2 regions of the Lactiplantibacillus brownii genome follow, and region 2 is predicted to be linked to the other one. Evidence: a T-box and tRNA genes for the amino acid it is inferred to sense, from the RefSeq annotation. Region 2 holds a T-box; the other holds one or more tRNA genes.
The links. A T-box is a leader RNA that pairs with one kind of tRNA and senses whether it is charged. The one in region 2 lies ahead of RA086_RS09205 (valine--tRNA ligase), so its partner is inferred to be a tRNA-Val.

Region 1: it has a tRNA-Val gene. The T-box ahead of RA086_RS09205 (valine--tRNA ligase) is inferred to sense a tRNA for this amino acid. The anticodon was not compared.

Annotation. Positions count from the first base shown of each region.
Region 1 covers NZ_JAVCWF010000001.1:1,805,286-1,821,462, forward strand. The annotation lists gene pepF (oligoendopeptidase F) at 1-491, opposite strand, end outside; gene RA086_RS08425 (competence protein CoiA) at 565-1,650, opposite strand; gene RA086_RS08430 (adaptor protein MecA) at 1,744-2,475, opposite strand; gene spxA (transcriptional regulator SpxA) at 2,614-3,012, opposite strand; gene RA086_RS08440 (MBL fold metallo-hydrolase) at 3,303-4,046, opposite strand; gene RA086_RS08445 (antibiotic biosynthesis monooxygenase) at 4,177-4,677, shown strand; tRNA gene RA086_RS08450 (tRNA-Asp) at 5,223-5,297, opposite strand; tRNA gene RA086_RS08455 (tRNA-Met) at 5,301-5,374, opposite strand; tRNA gene RA086_RS08460 (tRNA-Glu) at 5,384-5,456, opposite strand; tRNA gene RA086_RS08465 (tRNA-Ser) at 5,478-5,565, opposite strand; tRNA gene RA086_RS08470 (tRNA-Ile) at 5,568-5,641, opposite strand; tRNA gene RA086_RS08475 (tRNA-Gly) at 5,647-5,717, opposite strand; tRNA gene RA086_RS08480 (tRNA-Phe) at 5,726-5,798, opposite strand; tRNA gene RA086_RS08485 (tRNA-Asp) at 5,831-5,905, opposite strand; tRNA gene RA086_RS08490 (tRNA-Met) at 5,909-5,982, opposite strand; tRNA gene RA086_RS08495 (tRNA-Ser) at 5,989-6,078, opposite strand; tRNA gene RA086_RS08500 (tRNA-Ile) at 6,124-6,197, opposite strand; tRNA gene RA086_RS08505 (tRNA-Met) at 6,214-6,287, opposite strand; tRNA gene RA086_RS08510 (tRNA-Pro) at 6,316-6,389, opposite strand; tRNA gene RA086_RS08515 (tRNA-Arg) at 6,395-6,468, opposite strand; tRNA gene RA086_RS08520 (tRNA-Leu) at 6,479-6,564, opposite strand; tRNA gene RA086_RS08525 (tRNA-Gly) at 6,580-6,651, opposite strand; tRNA gene RA086_RS08530 (tRNA-Thr) at 6,668-6,740, opposite strand; tRNA gene RA086_RS08535 (tRNA-Lys) at 6,839-6,911, opposite strand; tRNA gene RA086_RS08540 (tRNA-Val) at 6,914-6,986, opposite strand; rRNA gene rrf (5S ribosomal RNA) at 6,992-7,108, opposite strand; tRNA gene RA086_RS08550 (tRNA-Lys) at 7,155-7,227, opposite strand; tRNA gene RA086_RS08555 (tRNA-Val) at 7,231-7,303, opposite strand; rRNA gene rrf (5S ribosomal RNA) at 7,310-7,426, opposite strand; rRNA gene RA086_RS08565 (23S ribosomal RNA) at 7,499-10,419, opposite strand; rRNA gene RA086_RS08570 (16S ribosomal RNA) at 10,625-12,190, opposite strand; gene RA086_RS08575 (hypothetical protein) at 12,563-12,943, opposite strand; gene RA086_RS08580 (CvfD/Ygs/GSP13 family RNA-binding post-transcriptional regulator) at 12,940-13,344, opposite strand; gene RA086_RS08585 (peptidylprolyl isomerase) at 13,480-14,064, opposite strand; gene RA086_RS08590 (VTT domain-containing protein) at 14,244-14,900, shown strand; gene RA086_RS08595 (TIGR01906 family membrane protein) at 14,955-15,596, opposite strand; gene RA086_RS08600 (TIGR01457 family HAD-type hydrolase) at 15,580-16,177, opposite strand, start outside.
Region 2 covers NZ_JAVCWF010000001.1:1,940,436-1,956,612, reverse strand. The annotation lists gene RA086_RS09265 (hypothetical protein) at 1-75, opposite strand, end outside; gene RA086_RS09255 (replication-associated recombination protein A) at 930-2,210, opposite strand; gene gshAB (bifunctional glutamate--cysteine ligase GshA/glutathione synthetase GshB) at 2,349-4,601, shown strand; gene RA086_RS09245 (YueI family protein) at 4,651-5,112, opposite strand; gene RA086_RS09240 (DUF1054 family protein) at 5,194-5,814, shown strand; gene rpsD (30S ribosomal protein S4) at 6,211-6,819, opposite strand; gene RA086_RS09230 (GAF domain-containing protein) at 7,020-7,481, opposite strand; gene ezrA (septation ring formation regulator EzrA) at 7,653-9,362, shown strand; gene RA086_RS09220 (cysteine desulfurase family protein) at 9,651-10,805, shown strand; gene thiI (tRNA uracil 4-sulfurtransferase ThiI) at 10,823-12,040, shown strand; gene tpx (thiol peroxidase) at 12,347-12,841, shown strand; T-box leader at 12,880-13,235, shown strand; gene RA086_RS09205 (valine--tRNA ligase) at 13,289-15,958, shown strand.

The DNA.
Region 1 (16,177 bases), 140 kb from region 2:
CCGGCTAATAGCGCTTCTTCACCTTCAGATAAAACATGGCCTTTTTGTAACCGGATCGTATCCAAAAAATGACGATAATCACGTAACTCAACATTTTCATCTAAGAATTGATCTAATTGTGCCGATGTTAATTGTAAGATTGCGGGCTCCAACCAGGCCGTTGCGGCGGAAACTTTCGCCGTTAAACTTCCAGCTTGATCATCCAAGGCCTGATTCGCGCTATTCCCCGTATCCTGATCACTCTTTAAGCTGGCGTAAACGGCCACTTTTTCCAAACGACGTGTTAAGTCTAAAACGCCTTGCACACCCGCAAGCACGGTTGTCGCTGAGTCTGTAAAAGCGGTTTTTAACGCGGCCACCGAGGCTAAACTGGCCTTTATTTTATTGACATCCGCCTCATAAGCAGCCGTCGTGGCATAGATTGGGGTCAGATCCCAGGTTAATTGAACTGGTACCGCCGCTCGAGTTGGTAGTTGTTTTGTTGCACCCATACAGGTCCCTCCAATTAAATTGATATAGACTAGCGTAACACATAATTTTATTAAACCTGATCAACAGGTTCGCTCAATGTTTTGACCAAGCCAACTGCCCCGCCTGAAGCTGCCAAACTCCCGCAACACGCCGGATCACTTTTGCGGCGGCCAACTCGGTAACTACAGCTGCAATTAATTGTGCCTGGAGCTCGTCTGATGCCAGCAAGCAAGGCCGCTGGGCCAAACATGGTGTTAAAGTTCGCCAAATTATAGCCAGTAGCTGGGCAGGTGTTCGCGTTGCCGGACCTTGGCGTAAAGTCACAAAAATATGGAGATACCAAGCTAAATAGGTGGTTTTTAGAATCGGCACTTTAGGCGCCATCATAAAGACCCAAAGTGGTAATTGCGCTAAAGTCCCGCCATGCCGATAACAATAAGTTTGTAACGTGACCATCGCTGGTTGCCGTTGTAAACGTCCCAGAATCAACCGATGTTGATAGTGCTCAAATTGTACGGGAACACGAATTGGTGGTGGAAAATTGGGCTGATAAGTCAATAATTCGGGCACCGAAACTTGTTTAGCCGCCCATCGTTGCCGCTGGTAGTTCAACCGTTCACCATCGACAACGGTCAAATTTAACAATAATTGGCCCCCATTTGCGTTCGTACACCAATAAATTAGAAAGCAGCCCCAAGCATGATGATGTTGTAGAAACTTCAATGCCTTGGCGTTAGCCCTTAATTGATGTTGATATGGCGAACCGAGTAGCCATAGCACACGATACCCATGCTCACGATAGCCTTTCGTCCGTTGCGTCAACTTTTCCACGGCGATCGGTGAGCACTGAAACTCTAAGGCCAGCGGCTGATGATTTCCGAGTTGCACCAACACATCCGGTCGTTGATGAATCGCTGGTAATCGCGCCTCTAGCTGCACCGTGTAGCCAGCCGCAGCAAACCACGCAGCTAATTGCTGCTTGCCTAATATATGTTCGGCAGTCTCACCTTCTGAAAAGGTCTCACAAGCTTGATTAGCTTTGTGTGCAAAATGCGCACTCATCACGGTCCCCCTTTTTAGCCGCACGGGCGCCTGACAACCAGGACAACGATACACACTTTTTCGATCAGCCGCGGTTGCAGCAATCAATTGTGCGGACTGATTTTCAGCCATCAACATATCTCACCATCCCCTTTAGCACTCAACTACGTAAAAGGCTGGTTGTAACCACAAAAAAAAGCCAAGCAAAATTGCTTGACTCTCAAATGTTCATTATTTGAAATAATGTCGAACCGTCTCTAAGGCCGCGTTAGACATGATCTTTTCACCATGTTCAAGTAAAACATCCGCTGTCACCTTAGTCTGGTCACCATACTCTAAAGCCACTGCGACATCATCTTTAATGACGCCGGTAGAGGACTGATCAACAAAGAAAACTAATTCTAAATAATACTTATCCCGATATTTGAATAAGTTAGAAGCTAAGCCATCTGGCCGAAAAATTTGTGCTAATGAAATCACATCTTCAAAGCTGTCGAATGCTAGTACAAATTCTTTGGTTGGTGTCTCAGGGTCATCAATATAAGGATCTAAATCATTCGTATCTTTAGTCTGATTATGTTTTACACCCTGTGGTTGATCAGTGCTATCCGTATCGGTTTGCATTAATTTACGTTTCAGATAATCTGAAACGTCATCTTGCATATCGTGGTCACTGGATTGGTTGGGCGACTGGGTCGCCTTCGAAATCGTGTCCTGCAAGTTCTCACTATTCTTACTAATAAATAACTCTAAACCGTTCCGATTTGGTAGAACTTGGAAAGTCACGGCATCGTTATCTTGGAATTGATGATCAACATCAACTTCCTCTAAAATACTATAAAAGAAACTTTCAATTTGCTTATGATTCCCTAGTAAATCTAGTACGCGAATACCGCGTTCATTGAGATCATCGTTGCCGATTAGAACTCGAATCGTATCATCATTGATTCGTTCCATCTCCATTACAGATCCACCCCTTTCTAAGTGTCAAGGGCCATAATCACTATCACAATTCTAACTTATTTCAGCGCATTGTAAAGTAATCTATCTGAAATAAAAAAATTGGCTCGTTAGAATCCTAACGCACCAATCGATTCATTTTCAACTATTTGCAATTGCTTGTGCCCGTTGAAGTTCCAACGTCCGAATTTTTCGTGGTAAGAAACGCCGAATCTCATCTTCATTGTAACCGACCTGTAACCGTTTTTCATCTAATAAGATAGGCCGTCGCAAGAGACTCGGATCCTGACTGATCAGCTCATAAAGTTGATTCAAAGACAGATCATCAATATCCAACTGTAACCGCTGGAAAGCCTTGGAACGCGTCGAAATAATCTCCTCAGTGCCATCTTCAGTCATCTGTAAAATACCTTTGATTTCGGCAATCGAGAGCGGTTCCGCAAAAAGATTCCGTTCCGTAAAATCAATTTCATGCGTCTGTAACCAAACTTTGGCTTTCCGGCATGAGGTACAACTTGGTGAAGTATATAAGGTAACCATTGAGTCTCCTCCTTTTGCGTTGCCAACAACAATTCTTTATCACAAATAATATTATACCCGTTTTATTAATTTTTGTGAATAGTTTTTATAAAAATAATCAAATGCATGTCAATAACTTTTTGAACACATTTCGATTAAATGTATTATTATTTATCGATATTCCGTTTACAAAAGGAATTATGTCATTAATTGTCTGGCGCACAATTTAGTTACAGCTTATCAAAATAATAAATATTAAGACGATTTTCCCATTAAAAAAACCAAGTCCAGGATCGACTTGGTTTTAAAAACTAACCTAATTTTAACTGTAAATATTTCTGAGCAACGACGACTTGAACACCCTCACCAGCAGTTGCTTGAGCTTCTTTGCGCAATTGTTCAAAATCAACATCTTGAGGTAAATGCGTTAATAATAACTTTTTAGCATGCGCTTCCTTCGCAATCAAACCTGATTGTGCCGAAGTCATATGCCAAATTTTGCCCGTCTTATCAGCACCAAAGTTTGTATCAGTCATCAGTAACTGTGACCCAGTCGCAAATTTAGCCAGTGACGGGATAAACGCAGTGTCAGCGGAAAAGGTCAGCTGTTCGCCAGTCGCCCGTTCAACCAGCTTGACGGCAAATGCCGGTACCGGATGCTTGGTCCGTAAAAATGTCACGTCAAATGGCCCAATTTTATTTACGACATCAGGGTGATAAGCACGCCCTTCCGTTGCACCAGCCCAAGTCAGGGCACCAAAATTAAGTGGGTCTTCTGTGTGGCCATAGATTGGCAGGATTGGCGTTTTACGGTCACCCTGGCGTAATTGCCAATAATACTGTAAAACGCCAACGTCAGCGGTGTGGTCGTGATGATAATGGGTCAATAAGACCGCGTCCAACTGTAACGGATCTAAAATTTCTTCTAGGGCATTTAATGCGCCCGAACCACAATCCAATAATAACTGATAGTTACCTGATGTGACTAAGTACGAGCTAGTACCAACGCCATCATAAGGATAACCACCGTAATAACCTAATACGGTTAACTTCATCGTTATCATTCCCTTCTGAGTCTATTTTAACGTAGCTGAAAGAAAAATTGAAACCGTTAACCTAACTTGTTTTCAATTATTTTCGAAAACACGTATAATAATAAGTGTAATAATTAAGGAGTGATATTTGATGAGTGGAAAGATTTCAGCAACATTTGGGACGCGTAAAATTCTAACCATGATCCAGCAAAAGCACGCTGATCGTGATTTACTATTAATGCAAGCCAACGCCACTGAAGATCGATACATGTTACTCGACCTATCTGGTGAAAAAACGGTTTTTTCAAGTCCAGTTTCATATGACGTCTTATTATCAAAAGGTAATGAAGACTGGCACGGTATGACTAGTTTCATCTTTATGGACTTACCTATTGAAGAACAAAAAGTTTTTAATTCAAAATTCACAGCATTTCGTGCGGATTTTGAGAAACCAAATGGGCTCAAACACTTCTGGATCTTACGAGAAGCCAAAAATGACGCTGCCTTTGTTATCGTAACGAATTGGCACAGTGATTCTGAATACGCAGTTTGGTTACGAAGTGAATCCTTTAAACCATTTGCTAAATATTTGACCCCAGACTTCGATTACCACGAAAGCCGTTATGCTTTTGTTCGTTCACTCAAGTCTTAACAGTCAGTGACACTCAAGTCGATTTCTGACTCGAGTGTTTTTTTATGGCCTATGGTAAGCCGATCTACAAATTGCAGCCAGATTGATCTGAAACGGTCCTAATACTTGGTGATCGAACGCTGTAAACACACACTGGTCTTTTTCCAAACTGGACTTACACTCGCAAGTCGAGATAGGTCCTTTTTCGCGGTCTAAGTGGCTGCCCTATCCTATCAATCAGCTTTTATCAAGGCTAAGTTTATCAATGGCCGTTTTATCTTGATTACCAACAACCGATATTTTAGAACCCCATTAATTGCAACCACTATTTAACGTTAACATGGCACGGATCGGTTCGTTCATCGTAGCTTACTGCTAAGCCTAAGTGCCTGTATGCTCATTTCTTGGCTGAAAAAGCGCCTCGTTCAGCGACCATAACTGTAAAAGCGGATGACCCCACTTGAGCCGTGATCCGCCGTGAACACTGCGATACACTAACTACTCTTGAATTAATGCTTTTTTCGAAAAAAAGAAGATTATCAATTAAGATAATCTTCTTTATAAGACGGTCCGTACGAGACTCGAACTCGTGATCTCCTGCGTGACAGGCAGGCGTCCTAAACCAACTAGACCAACGGACCAAATTGCGGGAGCAGGGTTTGAACCTGCGACCTTCGGGTTATGAGCCCGACGAGCTACCAGACTGCTCCATCCCGCGATAATGTAATGACCCCTACGGGATTCGAACCCATGTTACTGCCGTGAAAGGGCAGTGTCTTAAACCACTTGACCAAGGGGTCATATTTATAAAATGAAACTAACGGAGAAGGAGGGATTCGAACCCTCGCACCGCTTGCGCGATCTATACCCTTAGCAGGGGCACCTCTTCAGCCACTTGAGTACTTCTCCAATGGGCCTAAATGGACTCGAACCATCGACCTCACGCTTATCAGGCGTGCGCTCTCACCAACTGAGCTATAGGCCCATAAAAGCGGGTAACGAGAATCGGACTCGCGACTACAGCTTGGAAGGCTGTCGTTTTACCACTAAACTATACCCGCAACACTTATGGCGCGGGACAGAATCGAACTGCCGACACATGGAGCTTCAATCCATTGCTCTACCGACTGAGCTACCGAGCCATTTTTAGCCATAAAATATTTAATTAGTGTAACGGTCCGTACGAGACTCGAACTCGTGATCTCCTGCGTGACAGGCAGGCGTCCTAAACCAACTAGACCAACGGACCAAATTGCGGGAGCAGGGTTTGAACCTGCGACCTTCGGGTTATGAGCCCGACGAGCTACCAGACTGCTCCATCCCGCGATAATAAGGAGGATGAGAGATTCGAACTCTCGCGTGGTTTGACCCACCTGACGGTTTTCAAGACCGTTCCCTTCAGCCAGACTTGGGTAATCCTCCATTTAAAAAAGTATAACTAGGAACTTGTCCACTATAATTAGTAGATGGACCTTGTAGGACTCGAACCTACGACCGAACGGTTATGAGCCGTTTGCTCTAACCAACTGAGCTAAAGGTCCGAGCTCTTTATTCCTATCGCGGCAGGGGGAATCGAACCCTCGACCTCCCGGGTATGAACCGGACGCTCTAGCCAGCTGAGCTACACCGCGATCTGTTAAATAATCAAAGATTATCTAATCGGGAAGACAGGATTCGAACCTGCGACCCCCTGGTCCCAAACCAGGTGCTCTACCAAGCTGAGCTACTTCCCGTTATATGCACCCAGTAGGAGTCGAACCTACAACCTTCTGATTCGTAGTCAGACACTCTATCCAATTGCGCTATGGGTGCTTCATAAAAGTGCCGAGGACCGGGATCGAACCGGTACGGTTATCACTAACCGCAGGATTTTAAGTCCTGTGCGTCTGCCAATTCCGCCACCCCGGCAACACTTTTGGTAAAAGCGGAAGACGAGATTCGAACTCGCGACCCCCACCATGGCAAGGTGATGTTCTACCACTGAACTACTTCCGCATAATTATTCAGTTAATGCCGACTAGAGGATTCGAACCTCCGACCCCCTGTTTACAAGACAGATGCTCTGCCAACTGAGCTAAGTCGGCATAAGTTGATGATTAACACAACTATAATATCATATCATGCCAAGATATATAAATCAACAAAAACTTGTAAAACTTTATCATGAAACGAACCGTGATAATGAGCCGTGACAGGCTCGAACTGTCGACCCTCTGATTAAAAGTCAGATGCTCTACCAACTGAGCTAACGGCTCAATGGAGGATACAGGGCTCGAACCTGTGACCCTCTGCTTGTAAGGCAGACGCTCTCCCAACTGAGCTAATCCTCCATGATGCATGGCAACGTCCTACCCTCGCAAGGAGCGATCCCCTAACTACTCTCGGCGCTAAAAAGCTTAACTTCTGTGTTCGATATGGAAACAGGTGTATCCTTTCCGCTATCGCTACCACACTATTGGAACTAATATTCAAATGTAACATTTAACCTCGCGGTTAAATGAGCCGTGACAGGTTCGAACTGTCGACCCTCTGATTAAAAGTCAGATGCTCTACCAACTGAGCTAACGGCTCAAATGGAGGATACAGGGCTCGAACCTGTGACCCTCTGCTTGTAAGGCAGACGCTCTCCCAACTGAGCTAATCCTCCAAAATCGCATGGCAACGTCCTACCCTCGCAGGGAGCGATCCCCCAACTACTCTCGGCGCTAAGAAGCTTAACTTCTGTGTTCGACATGGGAACAGGTGTATCCTTCTTGCCATCGTCGCCACACTATTGAGAACTTGTGCCCTCAAAACTAGCTAATATCAAATAATTTCTCCTATGAACCTGAACACCAATTGCTTGGTTAAGTCCTCGACCGATTAGTATTAGTCCGCTTCACACGTCACCGTGCTGCCACTTCTAACCTATCTACCTGATCATCTTTCAGGGGTCTTACTTCCATATAGGAATGGGAAATCTCATCTCGAGGTCTGTTTCACACTTAGATGCTTTCAGCGTTTATCAGATCCATACGTAGCTACCCAGCGATGCGCCTGGCGGCACAACTGGTACACCAGAGGTATGTCCATCCCGGTCCTCTCGTACTAAGGACAGCTCCTCTCAAATTTCCTACGCCCGCGACGGATAGGGACCGAACTGTCTCACGACGTTCTGAACCCAGCTCGCGTACCGCTTTAATGGGCGAACAGCCCAACCCTTGGGACCGACTACAGCCCCAGGATGCGATGAGCCGACATCGAGGTGCCAAACCTCCCCGTCGATGTGGACTCTTGGGGGAGATAAGCCTGTTATCCCCAGGGTAGCTTTTATCCGTTGAGCGATGGCCCTTCCATACGGTACCACCGGATCACTAAGCCCGACTTTCGTCCCTGCTCGACCTGTCTGTCTCGCAGTCAAGCTCCCTTGTGCCTTTACACTCTGCGAATGATTTCCAACCATTCTGAGGGAACCTTTGGGCGCCTCCGTTACTTTTTAGGAGGCGACCGCCCCAGTCAAACTGCCCACCTGACACTGTCTCCCGCCACGATTAGTGGCGCGGGTTAGAGTGGTCATACAGCGAGGGTAGTATCCCACCAACGCCTCCACCGAAACTAGCGTTCCGGTTTCTATGGCTCCTACCTATCCTGTACAAGCTGTACAAACACTCAATATCAAGCTACAGTAAAGCTCCATGGGGTCTTTCCGTCCTGTCGCGGGTAGTCCGCATCTTCACGGACAATATAATTTCACCGAGTCTCTCGTTGAGACAGTGCCCAGATCGTTACGCCTTTCGTGCGGGTCGGAACTTACCCGACAAGGAATTTCGCTACCTTAGGACCGTTATAGTTACGGCCGCCGTTTACTGGGGCTTCAATTCTGAGCTTCGCCGAAGCTAACCCATCCTTTTAACCTTCCAGCACCGGGCAGGCGTCAGCCCCTATACGTCATCTTACGATTTTGCAGAGACCTGTGTTTTTGATAAACAGTCGCCTGGGCCTATTCACTGCGGCTGATCTTTCGATCAGCACCCCTTCTCCCGAAGTTACGGGGTCATTTTGCCGAGTTCCTTAACGAGAGTTCACTCGCTCACCTTAGGATTCTCTCCTCGACTACCTGTGTTGGTTTGCGGTACGGGTAGTTAAATACTCACTAGAAGCTTTTCTCGGCAGTGTGACATCAGACGCTTCGCTACTAAATTTCGCTCCCCATCGCAACTTGTCCTTAAAGTGAAAAGCATTTGACTCTTCACAAGACTTGTTGTTTGGACATTCTAATCCAACAGAATGCACATCTTAGCCTACTGCGTCCCTCCATCGTTCAAACGCATTTAACTAGTACAGGAATATCAACCTGTTATCCATCGTCTACGCCTCTCGGCCTCGACTTAGGTCCCGACTAACCCTGGGAGGACGAGCCTTCCCCAGGAAACCTTAGTCATTCGGTGGATGGGATTCTCACCCATCTTTCGCTACTCATACCGGCATTCTCACTTCTAAGCGCTCCACAAGTCCTTACAGTCTTGCTTCACCGCCCTTAGAACGCTCTCCTATCACGTGACCTAATGGTCACATCCACAGTTTCGGTAGTATACTTAGCCCCGGTACATTTTCGGCGCAGGATCACTCGACTAGTGAGCTATTACGCACTCTTTAAATGGTGGCTGCTTCTGAGCCAACATCCTAGTTGTCTATGCAACTCCACATCCTTTTCCACTTAGTATACATTTAGGGACCTTAACTGGTGATCTGGGCTGTTCCCCTTTCGACGGTGGATCTTATCACTCATCGTCTGACTCCCGGATATGAATCAATGGCATTCGGAGTTTATCTGAATTCAGTAACCCAAGACGGGCCCCTAGTCCAAATAGTGCTCTACCTCCATGATCCTTAATCCGAGGCTAGCCCTAAAGCTATTTCGGAGAGAACCAGCTATCTCCAAGTTCGTTTGGAATTTCACCGCTATCCACACCTCATCCCAGCAATTTTCAACTTACACGGGTTCGGTCCTCCAGTGCGTTTTACCGCACCTTCAACCTGGACATGGATAGGTCACCTGGTTTCGGGTCTACAACCTCGTACTAAAAACGCCCATTTCAGACTCGCTTTCGCTACGGCTCCGACTTTTCAGTCTTAACCTTGCACGGGATCGTAACTCGCCGGTTCATTCTACAAAAGGCACGCCATCACGCATTAACGCGCTCTGACTTATTGTAGGCACATGGTTTCAGGAACTATTTCACTCCCCTTCCGGGGTGCTTTTCACCTTTCCCTCACGGTACTGGTTCACTATCGGTCACTAGGTAGTATTTAGCCTTGGGAGATGGTCCTCCCAGATTCCGACGGAATTTCACGTGTTCCGCCGTACTCAGGATACTGAACTGAGAAAGCTTGATTTAATCTACTGGGCTATCACCATCTATGGCGGATTTTCCCAAATCCTTCGACTATCAAACTTTTTGGTAACTCAAATGTTCAGTCCTACAACCCCAAAGAGCAAGCTCTCTGGTTTGGGCTGTTCCCCGTTCGCTCGCCGCTACTTAGGGAATCGAAATTTCTTTATTTTCCTGCTGCTAATGAGATGTTTCAGTTCACAGCGTTTACCTCCGACTAGATTATGAATTCATCTAGCGGTAACAGTTGATTAAAACTGCTGGGTTGCCCCATTCGGAAATCTCCGGATCATAGCTTACGTACAGCTCCCCGAAGCATATCGGTGTTAGTCCCGTCCTTCATCGGCTCCTAGTGCCAAGGCATTCACCATGCGCCCTTGTTAACTTAACCTTATTTTCCAAAGGAAAATACGATTAATTGAGTTTAGCGATTAAACTTCTTTTAAAAAACTCAAAAAACGCGGTGTTCTCGGTTTCATTATGAAAAAATATATTTGATATTATCTAGTTTTCAAAGAACAAGTTTGAGAGTTAGACCTCTCAAAACTAAACAAAGTTTCAACAATCATGTGTAAGGTTTCCGTAATATTCCTTAGAAAGGAGGTGATCCAGCCGCAGGTTCTCCTACGGCTACCTTGTTACGACTTCACCCTAATCATCTGTCCCACCTTAGGCGGTTGGCTCCCGAAGGTTACCCCACCGACTTTGGGTGTTACAAACTCTCATGGTGTGACGGGCGGTGTGTACAAGGCCCGGGAACGTATTCACCGCGGCATGCTGATCCGCGATTACTAGCGATTCCGACTTCATGTAGGCGAGTTGCAGCCTACAATCCGAACTGAGAATGGCTTTAAGAGATTAGCTTACTCTCGCGAGTTCGCAACTCGTTGTACCATCCATTGTAGCACGTGTGTAGCCCAGGTCATAAGGGGCATGATGATTTGACGTCATCCCCACCTTCCTCCGGTTTGTCACCGGCAGTCTCACCAGAGTGCCCAACTTAATGCTGGCAACTGATAATAAGGGTTGCGCTCGTTGCGGGACTTAACCCAACATCTCACGACACGAGCTGACGACAACCATGCACCACCTGTATCCATGTCCCCGAAGGGAACGTCTAATCTCTTAGATTTGCATAGTATGTCAAGACCTGGTAAGGTTCTTCGCGTAGCTTCGAATTAAACCACATGCTCCACCGCTTGTGCGGGCCCCCGTCAATTCCTTTGAGTTTCAGCCTTGCGGCCGTACTCCCCAGGCGGAATGCTTAATGCGTTAGCTGCAGCACTGAAGGGCGGAAACCCTCCAACACTTAGCATTCATCGTTTACGGTATGGACTACCAGGGTATCTAATCCTGTTTGCTACCCATACTTTCGAGCCTCAGCGTCAGTTACAGACCAGACAGCCGCCTTCGCCACTGGTGTTCTTCCATATATCTACGCATTTCACCGCTACACATGGAGTTCCACTGTCCTCTTCTGCACTCAAGTTTCCCAGTTTCCGATGCACTTCTTCGGTTAAGCCGAAGGCTTTCACATCAGACTTAAAAAACCGCCTGCGCTCGCTTTACGCCCAATAAATCCGGACAACGCTTGCCACCTACGTATTACCGCGGCTGCTGGCACGTAGTTAGCCGTGGCTTTCTGGTTAAATACCGTCAATACCTGAACAGTTACTCTCAGATATGTTCTTCTTTAACAACAGAGTTTTACGAGCCGAAACCCTTCTTCACTCACGCGGCGTTGCTCCATCAGACTTTCGTCCATTGTGGAAGATTCCCTACTGCTGCCTCCCGTAGGAGTTTGGGCCGTGTCTCAGTCCCAATGTGGCCGATTACCCTCTCAGGTCGGCTACGTATCATTGCCATGGTGAGCCGTTACCCCACCATCTAGCTAATACGCCGCGGGACCATCCAAAAGTGATAGCCGAAGCCATCTTTCAAACTCAGACCATGCGGTCCGAGTTGTTATGCGGTATTAGCATCTGTTTCCAGGTGTTATCCCCCACTTCTGGGCAGGTTTCCCACGTGTTACTCACCAGTTCGCCACTCACTCAAATGTAAATCATGATACAAGTACCAATCATTACCAGAGTTCGTTCGACTTGCATGTATTAGGCACGCCGCCAGCGTTCGTCCTGAGCCAGGATCAAACTCTCAAATTAATGATGAGTTCTAAAAAAGCTCATTTAAAAAGTTGGTTCAAATTTATTAATTGTTTTCACGAATTGACTTCGCAAATGTTTTGCTAACAATCACAAGGATTGCTAGACCCTACACATTTGATTTGTCGAAACTTTGTTCAGTTTTCAAAGGTCTAATTTGTTGGTTGATTACCTCAACGCAACTATTACATAATATCATCACATCTTTTAAGTGTCAACAACTTTTTTTAAGAAGCTGAATATTTATACAATTAAAATCATTTTGACTTATGCGGTTGAAACGTCGTCGGGAAGCTGTTTGACAACTATCTCTCGCAGCGACAAGATATATATTATCAAGAATTAGTATGCAGGTCAACCCTTTATTTGAATTTATTTCGATAAATTTTCAAATGATGGGATCGTATTGACCTTTACACTCTCAAATAAGCCATGTAGTTTACGCGCTGGTACAAAGACTAAGCCTTGCTGACGGCAGGCCTCACGAATCGTTGCATCAATCTTTAAGTGATTAAAAACAAATAGTGAAATGTTTTCTTGACCACTCTGAGCAACAACTGAATCATATAGCCGCAGTTGATCGACATCGATGCCAACCTCATGACGCAGTTTCCATAAAATCGACGACAGTGGCGTTTGATTGGCTAAGACTGGAAAATTGTAAAACTTAAATTGACCCTCAACTTGTTTGACCAAGAAACTCGTTCCTGCATCTTCTGGATTAATAATCGTTCCTGCAACCCGTTTAGTCATGAATGTGCCTCTTCCTTTAAACGATTCAATGAATCATCGATCCAACCGTCCAAATTCTTAGCAATCGGATCAAAGCCAGCATGGACATGCCGATTCGTCCAAAAATGTTTATGTCGAAAAGTTTTATAGATCTCTAGATCACTAGTCGTATGCTGTGGTCGGCTTTCGACACAGCGTAGTGATAAGCTGATTTTTCCAGTGTACTCGTCAATGTCTAAAATAACGACATCAACGGCTTGACCAACTTTCAAATAATCACTGATACTCTTCACATAGCCTTCGTGACATTCGGAGATATGAATCAATCCCTGATGATCGGCATCCAAAGTGACAAAAGCACCATATGGTTGAATGCCAGTCACGTGACCATGTACTTGCATGCCAATTCGATAATTACTCATCAACTCACCCTTTCTTAATTTTCGCTGTCTCGATATAAATCACTAATTTCAAATATTATAACCTGAAACGTGATGAATTCAAAATTGACAACAAAAAAAGGAGTCCCCAAAATGACGACTTCTTCTATATAATGATTAATCTTCAATGGTAATTGTTTGAATCACGACATCTTTGACTGGTTTATCTTGTCCAGCAGTCGCAACTGCAGCAATATCATCAACAACAGCCATGCCATCACTAACTGCACCAAACACTGTGTGGCGGAAATCTAACCACGGTGTCCCACCATTACCATAAGCAGTCACCACTTCTTCTGGATAACCAGCTTGCTTCATCTGATCAGCCATGCCAGGATCTAACTGTGGCTTTTGAACAATGAAAAATTGACTGCCATTGGTATTTGGTCCAGCATTCGCCATTGATAACGCCCCACGCATATTGAAGACTTCTGATGAGAACTCATCTTCAAATTGGTTACCCCACAGGCTTTCACCACCCATGCCAGTCCCCGTTGGATCGCCACCTTGAATCATGAAATCAGGAATGACCCGATGAAAAATAATGCCATCATAGTAACCCTTTTTCGCCAAACCAACAAAGTTTTCAACACTCTTAGGTGCTTGCTTAGGGAATAGTTGTACCTTGATATCACCATAATTGGTTTTAATGGTTGCCTTAGGTCCTTCGACCTGTGATAAATCTAGTTGTGGAAATGCCACAATATCACCCGTTTTCCTATTAGAATACCTTGATGATACAAGAGAATCTCCCTAATTGCTAGTAAACTTCACTAAAATGTTTAAGGTTTTGGCCAGGATTATGCGTCAACAATAGTATTTACCACGGTTATCTGGTATGCTATATCAGAAATATTTATAAATATACTTTGGAGGTAACCATGAGCTTTTTAGTTGATTTCGTGCTCCATATTGATCAACACTTGGTCACAATCGTCAACAGTTTTGGGATTTGGACTTACTTAATCCTTTTCGCCATCATCTTCATTGAAACTGGTGCGGTGATCTTACCATTCTTACCAGGTGATTCGCTGCTATTTGCCGCTTGCGCGCTTGCAGCCAACCCGACATACGGCTTGCACATCTGGTCCTTTGTGTTGTTATTCTTAGTTGCGGCACTTGCCGGTGACTCATTAAACTTTTTAATTGGGCATTCGCTTGGAGAAGCGTTGACGCGAACTTCGTGGTTCGGTCGGCTCATCAATCAAAAACAACTTGCGAAGTCTGAAAAGTTCTTCGAAAAACATGGTGGCATCACGGTCACGATTGCGCGTTTCATGCCAATTATCCGAACCTTTGTCCCCTTCGTTGCTGCTAGCAGTCGCATGGCCTATCGTCAATTCATCCGCTATAACGTCATTGGTTGTCTTCTCTGGGTCGCCCTCTGTTGCGGCGGCGGTTACTTCTTCGGTAACATTCCGTTCGTCAAAGAACATTTTTCATTAGTCGTACTGGGCATTATCGTGGTTTCATTAATTCCCGCTGTCTTTTCGGCGATGAAAGCGCGCTTCTCACACGCACCCGAAAGCGAAGATTAGTCTAAACTAAAAGCACCTCATCCGTAAAAAGATGACGTGCTTTTTTAGTTTGGATTAGTTTAATTGTTTCAAGGCTTGTTTACCCACAGACAGATAGTAGGCAAACGACCACTCTAAGATCACAAAAGCCAAGACAAAACACTGTAAAAAGAAGGTATCCGGCAATACGATAATGATGCGATCAAATAATGGGTCAAATAGCCAATCCGAATTGCGGAATAAGACCTTATGGAAGAACACAAAAAACTGATCAAAGTTTACCGCCATTGCCGCGGCGATTAACGGTGGTACCCAGAGTGCCGTCTGCATTGGCAACACAAAACGCCAAAGTTGCTGGTCGCGTTTAAGCCGACGCCACAAATAATAGGTCGTCACACAAGTCACGATAAATACCGCATAGTCCAGTAAAAACAGATTTTTGACATCCGCAAAGTGAATCAAAGCACTCGTGGAGTCCGTAAAATCGGCCATCTTGAGCCGGCTGACCCACGGAAAATTCAGATAAGCCAGCAACTGAAAATAATTGGTCATTAACCGGCCGGTAGATAGGTTCACCAAATGGCCCAGTTGCTGCCAACGTGCATTAAAATAGTATAACCAGCTCGCATTAATCGTGAGAATGATCGTCCCACTGACTAACCACAAATAGAGTCCCAGCCACTGTAACCAATTTTTACCTTTATTTAGCCACGCCATTTTCTAAGTCCCATTCGTCCAATGAATTGACTTCATTTGTCGGCTTAACAGACTGCTTCGCAACCAATTCAGGCGTAGAAACCCCGGTGTAAACCAATAATGAATCCATATCAAAGTTAATTGCTGCTGAAATATCGGTCATATAGTTATCACCGACCATGACACAATCGCGCTTGTCCAAACCAATACGATCGACCGCCTTTTGCATAATAATCGTTTCTGGCTTGCCAACATAAGTGGCGCGTTGCTGTGTCGCACGTTCAACCATCGCGATCACTGAACCAGCACCAGGCACTAAGCCACGTTCATTAGGTAGATTCGTATCGGCATTGGTCCCGATAAATTTAGCGCCACGCTTGATAGCCAAGGTCGCTAGTTCAAATTTATGGTAAGTCACGTCATAGTCTAAACCAACAATGACATAACGTGGGGCCTTCTCTTCAAATTGAAACCCTTTTTCGAGCATCGCACCCTTTAAACCGAGTTCACCAATCACATACATGGTCTTCTCGCCATGACCAGCCAAGTCATTGACATAATCAGCCGTTGCAAGTGCGGCGGTATAGACATTCGCCGGACTA
Region 2 (16,177 bases):
ATTTTGATGGCGAACTAGGTAATAGCCGAGTCCGGCCGCGATTAAGGTGTAGATGACTAAGAGTAGGGTGATCAAGTTGATTCCTCCATGAGAATTTTTTAGATTGTTTTTTAATAAAAGGACAGTTGTCGGTCTGTAGTTAGTGTATCATAGTGTTTCTATTTAAATAACTGATTAATTGTCCGTCTCCGTTGACCAGCACGTTCACCGTGGGGGCAGACCTGCAGCCAAAATTCGGTCTGCAGTGCGCTTTCAAGCCGAAACCCACGTCTTAAAAGTCGGCCAGACACTAACCTGGGAGAATCCCCCAGCTAAGTGTCTTAACACGGTGAACATACTGGTCCACTCCGACGTCAGATAGTAGTTGTAATCAAAGTATCATTAATCTTAGTTCCCACAAAAAAGTTAATTGATATTGGGTTAGTTACCGACTAGCGCAGGGCGGGCTGGATGATGCTCAGTGGTGAAATTTTCCTTTGCTGGTGAACTTTCCAGCTTAGGAAAAGCCCGGCTTGTGAGACCGCTCTTTGGCTCACAAACGTGGCCACCACGTTCCAGCATTAATCCAGACCAACCGGAGCGGTAAGCTATGCCAATCAATATCAATGGAGGCATTAGGTCGTGATTACAGTCAACAAAAAAGGGCCAGGACAAGTCCTGACCCACGGAAGTTTCCTTCCGAAAAAAACTAGTAGTGCCGTTAGTCGCCCTTCAGTATTGACCCGCGTCAAGCAGGTGGGATCGGCTGTATAGCTTTCTAACTACCAAATGATAAGGCATGTTATGATTACTACCTGAAGCCAATCCCAAAGTAATATTAATTGTTCGGCAACACTTTATTTAGAGCAATGCGCACACCTTAGTAATTTCGACTATTAGTCTAGCATATTAAAATAAAAGTTGCAACGATTGTACTGATGATGCGGATGTTAACGGTTTTGCTGGTTAGCCTTTAATAATTTTTTGTATTGTTCCCCAAGGGCAGTTTCATAGCGCCCGTTCGTTTTAGGCTGGTAGTATTCGGCACCCTTGATGGCGTCTGGCAAATACTGCTGTGCCACCCAGTCACCGGGATGGTCATGCGGATAGACATAACCGACGCCATGGCCTAATTTAGCCGCACCAGCATAGTGAGCGTCTTTCAAATCCGCTGGAATATCGCCAAAATGGCCCTGACGAACTTTTTCGAGCGCCCCATCAATCGCCCCCATGGCTGAGTTAGATTTTGGCGATAAGGCGAGTTCGATGACCGCGTTGGCGAGCGGAATCCGAGCCTCGGGTAACCCAAGCTGGTCCGCGGCTTGACAGGCTGCGACGGTATGCGCGCATGCGGGTGGATTGGCTAGACCAATGTCCTCATAGGCGATGACCATCAAACGGCGTAAAATACTTTTTAAATCGCCAGCTTCAACCAAGCGTGCCATGTAATGTAAGGCGGCGTTGGCATCCGAACCACGAATCGATTTTTGAAAAGCAGAAATCACATCATAATGGGCATCACCGTCTTTATCCGCGGAGAGGGCTTTCTTTTGTAAACATTCTTCGATAATTTTCTGAGTGATCGTCACACCAGTTTGTTCAGAATCAGTCGATGACAAGACCGCTAACTCTAAACCATTCAAGGCACTCCGTAGATCACCATTAGTCGCGGTACACAGATGATGCATGGCCGCTGGTTCTAAATCAACGTGATACTGACCTAAACCACGTTCGGTATCGGTTAAGGCGCGTTTAACGGCCGTTTCAATATCCGAAGGCGTGAGTGGGTGGACTTCAAAAATCTGTGTCCGACTCCGAATGGCGGGATTAATACTGATGTAAGGATTCTCAGTAGTCGCCCCAATCAAAATAATGCGGCCGCTTTCGAGATGGGGGAGCAGAAAGTCTTGTTTGGTCTTATCCAATCGGTGGATTTCGTCCAACAGTAAGATAACCGTGCCACTCATTTTCGCTTCTTCAGCGACAATTTGTAATTGCTTTTTACTATCGGTTGCGGCGTTGAGCATCCGAAAAGCATATTTTGTTGACCCGGCAATGGCACTCGCGATACTGGTCTTGCCAGTACCCGGGGGGCCATATAAAATCATGGAAGATAAGCGCTTGGCTTTGACCATCCGTGCAATGATTTTTCCCGGGCCCACTAAATGCTGCTGCCCAACGACTTCTTCAATCGTTTTGGGACGCATCCGATAAGCTAATGGTTGTTGCATGATAACCTCCCTTGTAAAACTAGTCTTAATTATTATAGCATTTCCCGTTACTTCCGCCGATTGATTGGTTTCAACGTTGACCGATGGCGTGCCGTATGATACAACGAAATTATCAAGATAATAAGGATGGATAAAAATATGGAAGTCGATGCAGTCGGAAAAGCAATTATGCACTACCAATTGGTGCCATTAGTGAGCCAGTCGAATTTGGGCTTAGAAGTCACGATGCAACGCGTCAATGCACAGGGCGTCCTGTCTATGCAACCGTATCCTAAAGTTTTCGGCGACCAGCGCCAGAATCCACAGATCCACAATGCTTTCGCTCAGACACAATTAAAATTAACCACGCCTGCAATGTCAGATCTAACTAAATTGTTAGCGTATTTGGCAGGATTAAATACGACCGCACGCCGAGCTTTGGCAGCTGATGACTATTTATGGCCGTTATCAAGCACACCGGTATTGCCAGCTGATCTGCAACAGATTCCTTTGTCAGAGGCCGATGAGGTGGGCTTTAAACGGCGCCAGCAGCAAGCTAATCATTATGATATAACCAAATTAATGACGACTGGCGTCCACGTCAATTTAAGCTTTAATGAACAATTATTTACGCGCTTATATTCAGAAACCTTTCATCAACATTACTCAAGTTATGTTGAGTTTCGTAATGCCATTTATTTGAAAGTGGCACAAGGTTTTGTGCGCATGAATTGGTTAATCCAATATTTATTTGGCGCCACGCCAACGTTACAAATTACTGATACGCAGTCTAAACGCCAACGGAGTAGTGTCCATGCGCCAGCTGGGCGATACAGTCAGGTCAAAGGGGACTACACGTCGATTGACCGCTATGTCGCGAAGTTGCAGGCCGATGTTCAAAACAAAAAATTACTGTCAATCAGTGATTTTGATGGTCCGGTTCGTTTTCGCAGTACAGGTCAGTTGACAACGCTCGGTCGACAAGGCGTTTATTATTTGGAATATCAGGGACTCGACCTTGATCCAACTCTCACGACTGGTGTGGATCATAATGCGATTGAATTCATTCGCTTATTGGCGAGTTATTTTGTGATGATGCCAGCCTTACCAGCAGCGATGGTCAGTCAAGTCAGCGCGCAAGCCGACCAATTAAGTGCGCAAGTCACCATGGAGAATCCAACGACCGCGAGTGCTCAAGCTCAGCCGGCTTTACAAGTGCTGGATGCGTTGAAGGATTTTGTTAAAACACATGGTTTACCAGCTAGCGACGCGGTCTTATTAACCCATTTGAAACAACGGGTCAGTGATCCTAAACAGACGCCTAGTGCTAAAATTGCGGCCCAAGCTGATCCATTGGCCTGGGCAACTAAGCAGGCGCAGCAGTATCAAGCGGAAGCCCAAACGAAACCTTTTAGTTTGCCAGGGTTTACGCAGCTTGACCTATCCAGTCAACTTTTGGCGGAACAAGCCTTAGCTCGTGGTATCAAGGTCGCAGTTGTGGATGCGCATGCCGCTATTATGCGCTTGACGCATGCTGACCAAGCACAAATTGTCGTTAATGGTAGTGGTACTGATTTGAATCCGCAGGCGTTGACGACCGTCTTGACTCACAAGGTTGCTGCAAAGCAGATTATTGCTGAACACGGTGGACAGGTGCCGGCTTCACAGACATATCGATCGGCTAACCAGCTCATTGATGATTATGACCGGTATGCCCAAGGCGGTGGCATCGTCTTGAAAGGGACGGATACGACGAGAGCTGTCGCTGCTTTCCGGATCATGCCCAAACGAGCCCTATTTGAACAAGTCGTCCGCCAGTTATTCGAGCAAACTAAGTCGGTGATGGCTGAAGCATTAATCGTCGGCTCCAGTTATCGTTTCTTAGTGATTGATGGTAAAGTACAGGCCATTGTCGAACGAATCCCTGCTAACATTGTGGGCGATGGGCGTTCAACGGTACAGGCACTACTTGACCGCAAGAATGCGCGCGAACTACGGGGCACCGCCTTGGCGTATCCTCAGTCGGAATTGAAGTTAGGAACGGTCGAACGTTATCGGTTAGAGTCTTACCATTTAGATTTGGATTCAGTCGTGAGTCGAGGAACACAGATTTTATTGCGAGAGGACGCCACTTTTGGTAATGGTGCCGATGTCTTGGACGCAACCGCGGACATGCATCCGTCCTATATCGCGGCGGTCGAGAAGTTAGCGGCAGATTTAAAGTTAAAAGTTGCCGGTTTCGATGTCATGATTCCCAATTTATATGCTGAATTGACGCCAGAGCATCCTGAAATGGCGGTTTATCTGGGTATTCATGCGGCACCTTATCTTTACCCGCATTGTTTTCCAATGTTTGGTGCGGCGCAACCAGTGACTGCAAAATTGTTGTCAGCGTTATTTCCGGAAATGTAGTTAAAAAGACAGCCACTGACCAAATCTAAGGCCGTGGCTGTCTTTTTATTTAGAATAACTTTTTAAGTTTTCCGAACAAGCCGTGCCCTTCTTTGGGGTGTGCTTGTTGCTTGGATTCAGGTTGATAACGGTGATCAATATCAATCACCTCTTGGTTGATTGCCTGATCAGCCGTGAAGACGAGGGCGTAATTAGCATCGCCCGTTCGATAAATATCATCCGTCTTGATGGTGAATTGAATATCAGCTTTCGCCGCAGCTTGCAGGTAGGGACCGAGTATGTCTTGATCAAGATTGCCATTAATGTACAAGCGGTAATCCGGATGCATTGTAAAGGCCACGTTGAGTTGATCAACGTAGTGATGGCGCTTGATTTGGTAGACGGTGACGGCAACTTCGACGCGTTCGCGAAATGTCCCGAGATATTTATTCTGTTCATCGGGGTGGAGTTGTGGGGTCCCGTGCATCGCGGTTTGAATCCGATCAACCGGTTGCATATCTTTGTCAGCCATTGTCAAACATCCTTTCTACGATTATCATACAATTGTAGCATGTTCCAGAGTTAAAAGCGAAAAACGAAAGCAGGGAACGTTGTGTTTACTAAAGCAGACTTTGACTTATTTAATGACCCCACCTTAGCCGGTCGAATGACCCAAATTAGAACGGTGATTGATCCAAAATTTGAGGCAGTGACGCCACAAATTTTGCCCGTGCTACAAGCAGGTGGGCAGACGTTTTACCCGCATATCGCCAAACACTTGCGACGTTTTAAAAATCCACCGGTCGACACTTGGGTCGCATTTAGTGAAGATCCGCGGCGTTACAAGGCATTGCCACATTTCGAACTCGGACTATGGCCGGATCGGTTATTTTGCTATTTGGATTTGTTGGACGAAAGTAAGGTAAGGGTACAGGCTAGTTTAACCCCCGCGGAATTACAAAAATTATATCGCCACTTGCCCGCTGATTATTTAATTAGTCATGATCACACGGTCGCTGAAATGCGAGTCGCCACATCAGCCAATATTGATGGGGTGCTTAATAAATTTGCGCAGTACAAGCACAGCGAGTTAGTTGCTGGCCGTGCGATTAGTCTGGATTCACCATTATTAGCGGATGAAGCGGGTCAATTAGCTTATATTCAAGCAACGTTTACAACACTCTTACCGATTTATTTAGCGATTATGGCAAAACTAAGGCTGAAGACTGACTGATAATTGGTAGTTAGCCTATTGTGGGTGGTTGCAAATAGCTCTTAACGTTCAAGAGCGTAAACGCCGCCGTCTTCATTGACCAGTTCATTCGCTGTGCAGCCACTGGTTCATTACGATGTTAGATAGTGATTATGGCTCTTAATATCCCGAAAACCCAATCAATATTGAGGCGCTGGGTTAGCGTAGGTTGGTCTGGAATGAGGCTCAGTGGTGAAATTTCTCTTTGCTGGGGTCTTGCCAGCTTAGAGAAAGCCCGGCTTGTGAGACTGCCCCTTGGCTCACAAACGTAGCCACCACGTTCCAACATCAGTCCAGGCCAACCGGAGCGGCAATGCTTTTTATCACGAGACACAAAAAAACACGCCGCAAATGCGACGCGTTTTTAATAACCAGAAATTAAAGTTTGTTGTAGTATTCAACGATAAGTGATTCGTCGATATCTGCTTCAAGTTCTTCACGTTCTGGTAAACGAGTTAATGAACCTTCAAGTTTGTCAGCATCGAATTGAACGAAGTTAGGACGTGAAACCACGGCTTCAACAGCGCCAGTGATAACCGTTAACTTTTTAGACTTTTCACGTACTGAGACAACTTGGCCAACACTAACTTCGTATGAAGGAATGTCAACACGTTTGCCATCAACAGTGATGTGGCCATGGTTTACCAATTGACGAGCTTGACGACGAGTCGTTGCCAAACCTAAACGGTAGACCATGTTGTCTAAACGACGTTCGAGTAAGATCATGAAGTTAACACCATGCTTACCTTCGCGGATTTTACCAGCTTTGATAAATAAGTTGGCGAATTGACGTTCAGTTAAACCGTACATCATCCGTAACTTTTGCTTTTCGCGTAATTGCGTACCGTATTCAGAAAGCTTTGAATGACGACCTTGACCATGATCACCAGGAGCATAAGGACGACGAGCTAATTCTTTACCAGTACCTGAAAGAGACATTCCCAAACGACGGGAGATCTTCCAACTTGGACCTGTATAACGAGACATATGTTGTATCCTCCAATAATTTTAGTTGGAGTAAAATAATCCGATGTGAGTTCGATATTCGTTCAGATTGGACTGCAGGTTTCACCATTGCAGCCGCAGGTTACTAACTGACCAAAAATTTGGCACCAATCTGTTGACGAGCTTACCCACTCACTGCTGCATTATTTTACACAAAGAGTAGCATAGCATGCTGACCTTACTTAGTCAATGTGTTGTACGAGAATCTTCGCAAATTCGGCCAACTCGAGTTCATTTTCAGTGGTAAAACGGTCGAGGGAAGGGGAATCAATATCCATGACGCCAATTTGATGTCCATTTTTAGTTAACGGCACGACGATTTCAGAGTTGCTGGCACTATCGCAAGCGATGTGTCCGGGAAAATCATGGACATTTGCCACGCGATGGATCTGTTGATCCTTAAAAGCCGTCCCAACAACACCGGCGCCAACTTTGATATGCATGCAAGCGACCTTACCTTGAAATGGTCCCAAATCGAGGCTATCGGTCGCGGAATCGTATAAATAAAACCCAGCCCAATTGAGGTCTGTGTATGTATCATTAATTAATGCACTGGCGTTGGCTAGATTAGCCACCAAATTGGTTTCGTTATAAAGTAAGGCGTCTAATTGTTGGTTCATGAGTGAAGTTTGTGTCTCTGACATGAAAATCCTCCTATAAGTTATTAATTTCATACTGATTGATAATTGCGGGTATGCTATAATTTAGGTTAGATTTTAATTGGAAATTAAGCAAAAAGCAAGGTTGCGGTTCGGCAGGGTGAATCCGCAACCAAACCATTAGCCATTAATTTAATTTAAGTAAGGGGTATTCATATGCAAGTAGCAATCGGTATTGTGGTTGTCGCGCTTGTGATTTACGCTGCGATCAAAGGCTTTCAACTGTACATAGATAAACAAGTTCGACAGTTAACGACGCGGCAGCAAGCGTTAGTTGAACAGACTCAGGCGACTGACTTTGAAAAAATCGAAGGTCTTGGATTGACCGGCGGATCATTGGCGAAACTAGAAACATTGCAACATGATGGACAGGCTTTGCGTGAAGAACGCTTGCCAGCCATTAGTGAGCGCCTCACACAAATTACCGCCGCCGCCCACAGTATTAAATTTATGGACGCTAACCAAAATATTAAAAAAGTCACCGCCTCATTGACCGTGATTGAAACGAAAATTGGGTCAATAAACGAAGGCTTACAAGCATTAGATGATGCCGATCAAGCTCACCGCAAAGCCGTTGCGAGTTTGGAAAAGAAATATCAGGATCTACGGAAAACTTTGTTATCGCAAAACTTTTCCTTTGGACCAAGCATTGACCGGTTGGAAGACCGGCTGGCGAACTTAGAAAGTGACTTTGACAAATTTTCTCAATTGGCGAAGGCTGGCGATCACGATGCTGCCGAACAAGTCTTGGACCAATTGCGGCACGATACGAGTGCTTTAGAAATGGATATCGACCGTATTCCACCGATTTACAAGGACTTAGTGAGTGGTTTTCCGGATCAATTAAAGGAACTTGAAACGGGTTATCGGCAATTGATCGATCAACATTTTCACTTTGAAGTGGCTAAAATCGAACCTGAAATTCAAGCCTTGACCAAAGCAATTGCCGACAACACCAAGTTGTTAGGGGCGTTAAAGGTCTCGGATGCTGAAGCTGGTAACCATGCCATTGAAAAGCGAATCGATCATTTGTATGACGTCATGCAAGTTGAGATTGATGCTAAAGCAGTTGTTGATCAAAAACAAGACGAAATCAGCCAGTTTTTAACGCATGCGACGAACCAAAATCAACGTTTACAAGTTGAGTTAGATCGATTAGCACAGAGCTATACGTTGAACGATCATGAAGTTGAACGGACACGTGAACTTGGCGAACAGCTGAAAAATATTCAGGATGTTTATCAGGCGGACACGACTGCACTGACGACGCATCAAGCCATCTTTAGTCAAATCGCTAACCACTATGCAGAACAAGATAAACAATTAAAAGGTATCGAAGAAGAACAAGTCACGATTAATGATGGTGTTGCCGGCCTAGCTGCAGAAGAGTCTAAGGCACATGACACGTTGCAACGATTTGATTTTGAAATCCATGCCATCAAGCGGCAAGTGGAGAACTTAAACTTGCCTGGCTTGCCAAAAGATTACTTGGATTATTTCATGGTTGTGACTAAGGAAATTGAACGTTTAGATCATGATATCAATAAGTTAGTGATTAATATGGATGATATCACGAAGCAACTGATCGTCATTCAGTCCGATATGGCAACACTTAAAGAAAAAACCAATGATTTAATTGATTCGGCCGTCTTGTCAGAACAGCTGTTGCAATACGCGAACCGTTACAAGACGAATCATGAAGACGTGCAGGCTGCCAGTGTGGAAGCCCAGCGACTATTTAATGAAGAACATGACTACGCACATAGCTTGGAAGTGATTGCGACGGCCATTGATAAGATCGATGCCGGTGCATACAAGCGGATTGAAGATAGTTATTACGCGCAAAAGCAAACAGAACCTGAATAGCTGACCACTGAAAGTTTGGGAATTCCCAAACTTTTTTGTTCGCCTATTTTGGGTGTTGTGAAACAAAAAGGCTTGTTTCATAGTGGTTATTTGGTATAATTGCAAAGAATTCTTATCGAAAGTAAGTGCTTAGGCGTTGTTCTAGTCATAGTTAGTTCAATTGATAATCGGTTGTCTCTGTTGGCTACCACGTTCCGGCAGTAATCTAGCCAACTCGAGTGGCAAGTTAACACTTATGACAGCTCCAATGTTTCCAGCACGACTTTTAGGGAAAGTGAAGGCTTTAGAATGATTTATTTTGACAATAGTGCGACAACTAAAGTTGCACCATCAGTACTTGAGACCTACACAAAAGTCTCACAACAAGTTTGGGGCAACCCATCTAGTTTGCATAATTTTGGTGAGACGGCGTTCCATTTATTGGAACAATCACGCCAACAAATTGCGGATTTAATTGGTGCGAAACCTAATGAAATCTTTTTTACTTCTGGCGGTACGGAAGGCGACAATTGGGTCGTCAAAGGGACAGCCATGGAAAAACGGACATTTGGGAAACATCTGATTACAACGGCTGTTGAACATCCAGCTATTCATAATTCAATGGAACAACTCAAAGAGCTCGGCTTTGACGTGACTTACTTACCCGTTGATAAAGAAGGCCGGATTTCAATCGCTGATTTGAAAGCCGCGATTCGGCCAGACACCATTTTGGTTTCGGTCATGGCGGTCAACAATGAAATTGGCACGATTCAACCATTGACAGAAGTGGCCGAGGTATTGAAGGCTTATCCGAAAATTCACTTCCACATTGATGCTGTTCAAGGGATCGGTAAGGGCATCCAAGACATGATCATGAATGATCGGGTGGATTTTGTGACCTTCTCCGGGCACAAATTCCATGCGCCACGCGGTATTGGCTTCATTTACGCGCGCCAAGGTCGAAAATTAGCCCCATTAATGACCGGTGGTGGTCAAGAAAACAACTGGCGTTCTGGGACTGAAAACTTACCAGCAATCGCTGGTATGGCGAAAGCCTTACGATTGTTATTGACTGATGAGACTGAAAAGGTCGCTCGTGAACGCGCAATCAAGCAACGCGTTTATGATCACATTAAAACTTTTCCAAAAGTCACGATTTTTAGTCAGCCGACGACTGGTTTTGCGCCACATATCTTGTGTTTTACGATCAATGGGGTTCGTGGTGAGACCATCGTCCATGCGTTTGAAGATCAGGGCATTTATCTCTCAACGACGAGTGCTTGTTCTTCCAAGAAGCATCTGGCTTCCAGCACATTAATGGCGATGCATACCCCTGAAGCAGTCGCCACGAGTGCCATTCGAATTAGTTTGGATGAACACAACACTTTGGCCGAAGCTGACGAGTTTAATCAAGTTTTTGATAAGTTATATAAACGATTTTCTAAAATAAATGCTGACGCTTAACTGAAAGGAAATAATTCATGCAATACACTGAAATAATGGTGCGTTACGGCGAACTCTCAACTAAGGGTAAAAACAAACGTAATTTTATCGATAGTTTAGGGCGTAACGTCCGCAAAGCGCTGCACGATTTTCCGGAACTCAAAGTTCATGCGGATCGTGACCGGATGCACATCGCCTTAAACGGTGAAGATGCCACCAAGGTCATGGGACGGCTAAAATTGGTTTTCGGAATTCAAAACTTCTCACCAAGTATCCGGGTGCCACAGGATATGGCCGCAGTTTATCAGACGGCGATTGAAATGGTTCAAGCACAATTTGAACCGGGGATGACGTTTAAAGTAAATACGCGTCGTTCTGATCATACTTTTGAATACGATACGAATGCCATCAATGATATGTTAGGTGGTCAGATTTTGGACCACGTTGACGGCATCCAAGTTAAAATGAAGCAACCAGATATTGTGATCCGTGTCGAAGTTCGTCCAAACGGGATTTTCTTATCATCCGAGACAATCCAAGGCGCTGGCGGATTACCCGTTGGTACCGCTGGTAAAGGGATGTTGATGTTATCTGGTGGGATTGACTCGCCCGTTGCGGGTTATCTTGGCATGAAGCGTGGCGTTGACATGGAAATGGTTCATTTCTTCAGTCCGCCATATACTAGTGAACAGGCCCTCGCCAAGGCGAAACAATTAGCCTCGACTTTAGCGAGCTATTCTGGAAGTGTTAAATTCATTCAGATTCCTTTCACCGAGATTCAAGAAGAAATCAAAGAAAAGGTGCCAGAAGGCTATTTGATGACGGTACAACGCCGTTTGATGATGCGCTTGATGGATGCTGTGACCCGCCAACGTCATGGTAAAGCCATTTTTAACGGTGAATCTTTAGGACAAGTTGCGTCACAAACGATGGATAGTATGATTGCCATTAATGACGTCACTGCTTTGCCAGTTTTACGGCCGGTGATCTCAATGGATAAAACCGAGATTATCAAGATTGCTGAAGAGATTGACACCTACAACTTGTCAATCATGCCATTCGAAGATTGTTGTACAATTTTCGCGCCGCCAGCACCTAAAACACATCCAAAACTCGATCGTTCTCGTGCTTACGAAGAACGAATCGACGTGGAAGGATTAATGCAACGTGCCATGGACGGGATTAAGATTACTGAAATCAAGCCCGGCGAGAATTATATGAACACTCAAGAAGAAGTCTTTGCAGAACTATTGTAAGCGACCAGCATGCGATTAAGCACCAAACTAAACAAGTTGCGTGTTGAAAAATGACTATCGCTCAATCAAACTCGTGTTAGCACATTCGCTGACACGAGTTTTTTTTACAACGTATTTTAAAATCATGCTCAGCGCTCAAATCGCTGGCGGCAAAAGCAGACGGTTAATCAGTATCCAGTTGTTTTGATAAATCGAGGCGATTCTAAAGTTATTATTTGCGACTGGCGGGAGTTTGCGGTACATTTGAAGCATACTAGTTAAACTAGTAAACGTTAGCTTAATCAAGTTATTGAAGGGGTGTTTGCTGTGCAAGTATTATTTCATGATCAGCCGTTAGATTTAGTCGGTGAACCGTTGACGGATGGCGACCAATTGCCGAAGTTCAAAGTGTTCACGACCCATGATAAGAAACTCAAGACCAAAGATATTTTAGGCAAGCCCGCGTTGATTAGTGTGATGCCCGATATTGATACTCGGGTTTGCTCAATTCAAACGAAAAAGTTCAATCAACAAGCCGACCAATATCCACATATTCAATTTTTGGCGGTTTCTAACAATTCGATTGCGGATCAGGCTGGCTGGTGTGCCAAGGAAGGCGTCAAAAATTTGACGGTCGTTTCCGATGAAGAACTTTCCTTTGGCTATGCCACTAACTTATACTTGCCAAACAATGGGACGTTAGCTCGGGCCATTTATGTCGTTGATGCTGCCGGTAAAGTGGTTTACCACGAAATCGTGCCTGAAATGACGCATGAACCAAACTACGTGGCCGCTTTAGATGCGTTGAAGCAATTTGAATAAGCATTGACGCCGGATTATAAATTGATTACAATAGGAACATTCAAGCGATGAGCAAGAGAGTAGTTTTGAGTGACATCTGCAGAAAGAAAACGGGGCTGTAAGTTTTCGTTGTCAGTTTGAATGAAAGTAGCTTGCGAGCTGTTGGCCTGAAATAGTAGTAGGGTCGACCGGACGGATACACCGTTCGTTAACAATAATGTTTAAGTGTGAAGAGTAGCGCGGCGAAGCTAAATTGCCGAAACGCGCTATTAGCGACAGCAACCTGTGCTTGCTACGCTAGTCACAACATGCCAAAAACGCATGCTGTGATTAGCTGGGCAATGCTCGGTGGCTGAGCGTCGCTAATAACGCTCTTTAAATTTAGGTGGTACCGCGAAGTCTATTCGTCCTAATTAATTTAGGATGGGTGGACTTTTTTCGTGCCAAAAATAGAAAGGACGTACCGATATGTCAGAAGATTTAACCACTGATATGCCCACAAAGTATGATCCGACCGCCGTTGAAAAGGGTCGGTATCAAACTTGGTTGGACGAAGATCTATTCAAGCCTTCGGGCAATAAAAAAGCTAAGCCTTATTCAATCGTTTTGCCCCCGCCAAATGTCACAGGTAAGTTGCATTTAGGCCATGCTTGGGATACGACACTACAAGATATCATCATTCGTCAAAAACGGATGCAAGGCTTTGATACGCTCTGGTTACCAGGGATGGATCATGCCGGTATCGCAACCCAAGCCAAGGTTGAAGCTAAGCTTCGTGAACAAGGCATCAGTCGTTACGATTTAGGTCGTGAAAAATTCATCCAACAAGTTTGGGATTGGAAAGACGAATATGCGTCAATCATCAAACAACAATGGGCCAAAATGGGCTTGTCTTTAGATTATTCACGTGAACGATTTACGATGGATAAAGGGTTGTCTGATGCAGTTAAGAAAGTCTTTGTCACGCTTTATAAAAAAGGCTTAATTTATCGTGGCGAATACATCATCAACTGGGACCCACAAGCGCGGACGGCTTTATCCGATATTGAAGTTATCCATAAAGATGATAAGGGTGCCTTTTACCACGTCAAATATCCATTCGCTGACAAAAATTATACGTTCAATGGCAAGCATTATATTGAAATTGCCACGACCCGTCCTGAAACGATGATGGGTGATACGGCGGTTGCCGTTAATCCTAGCGATGATCGTTATAAGGAACTCGTTGGCAAAGAAGTTATCCTGCCATTGGCTGAACGAAAGATTCCGATTATCGCGGATGCTTACGTTGATCCTGAATTTGGGACTGGGATGGTTAAAATTACGCCAGCCCATGACCCTAATGACTTCAAAGTTGGTAACCGTCATGACTTGAAACGCATCAACACAATGAATGAAGATGCTTCAATGAATGCCAATGCTGGTAAATATGAAGGCTTAGATCGTTTTGCTGCACGTAAAGCCATGGTTAAGGATTTACAAGACCAAGACTTGATGATCAAGATTGATCCAATCGTGCATAGTGTTGGGCATTCTGAACGGACTGGGGTCCAAGTTGAAGCACGCTTGTCGACGCAATGGTTCGTTAAGATGCAACCGCTAGCGGAACAAGCCTTGAAGAACCAAAAAGGCGACGATAAAGTCAATTTCGTACCAGAACGTTTTGAAGAAACCTTCAATCAATGGATGGAAAATGTTCATGACTGGGTCATCTCACGTCAACTTTGGTGGGGTCATCAAATTCCAGCTTGGTACAATAAAAAGACTGGGGAAACCTATGTTGATGTTGAGCCACCTAAGGATATTGAAAACTGGGAACAAGATCCAGATGTTTTAGATACTTGGTTCTCAAGTGCCTTATGGCCATTTTCAACAATGGGTTGGCCAGATGAAGATGCCCCTGACTTTAAGCGATACTTCCCAACCAATACGTTAGTCACCGGTTACGATATTATCTTCTTCTGGGTTTCACGGATGATGTTCCAAAGCCTTGAATTTACTGGTCGTCGCCCATTTAAGAACGTCTTGTTGCATGGCTTAATTCGTGATGAACAAGGTCGTAAGATGAGCAAGTCCTTAGGTAACGGGATTGACCCAATGGATGTTATCAAGAAATACGGTGCCGATGCCTTACGTTGGTTCTTGTCAAATGGGTCCACAGCGGGTCAAGATGTCCGTTTCAGTTATACAAAAATGGACGCCGCTTGGAACTTTATCAATAAGATTTGGAATGCCAGTCGTTATGTCATCATGAACTTGGGTGATATGGACAAGCCAACTTTACCGGCACAAGCTGACTGGACACTAGCTGACAAATGGATTTTGAGCCGTTTGAATGCGACGGTTAAACAAGTGACTGATTGCTTTGAAAAATTTGATTTTGGTGAAGCTGGTCGGGCCTTGTATAACTTTATCTGGAATGATTTTTGTGACTGGTACATTGAAATGAGTAAAGCCGTTTTAACCGGTGACGATGCTCAAGCTAAAGCCAATACGCAAAATGTTTTGGCCTACGTTTTGGATCAAACCTTACGTTTACTTCATCCAATCATGCCATTTGTCACTGAAAAAATCTGGTTATCGATGCCACATGTTGGTAAATCATTAGTTGTGGCCGACTATCCAGTGGCACACGCTGAATTTGATAATCAGGCTGCCGAAAGTGATATGGCGTCCTTGATTGAATTGATCACGGCGGTTCGGAGTATTCGGGCTGAGGCCAACGCAAAGATGTCATCTGCGGTTGATTTGTTGATCAAGACGGATAGCACCCGGTTGCAGACGGTCTTCAAGACTAACGAAGATTATATTGACCGGTTTGCACATCCTAAGACGTTAACGATTGGCGCGGATGTGGAAGCACCAAAATTAGCCATGACACAAGTGATCAGTGATGCCGAACTTTATATTCCGCTAGCTGAATTGGTTGATTTGAATGAAGAAATTAAAAAGCTTGAAAAGGAACAAGCCACCTTTGAAAGTGAAGTCACGCGTGCCACTAAGAAATTAGGCAACGAACGCTTTGTTGCGAATGCGCCTGAAGCGGTTGTGGCTAGTGAAAAAGAAAAGCTCGCTGATAATGAAAATAAACTTGCTGCCACAAAGCAACGTTTGATCGATATTAAAGCGCAAGCTTAATTCAACAAGAAAGTCTATCGAACCTCAGTTGGTTTGGTAGACTTTTTTGTCGTTGACGCTGAAAAAGGTTAAACTATTAACGTGTGATAAAAGACGGCATAGTTGGCAGCGGTCGCAACATTTTATCGCACGTTTTGACTATCAATGGCTCTTGATTGAAACGACTTAAAATTAAGTTCGTACACTAGGTTAAAAACGAATACAGTTTGGTTTGATGAA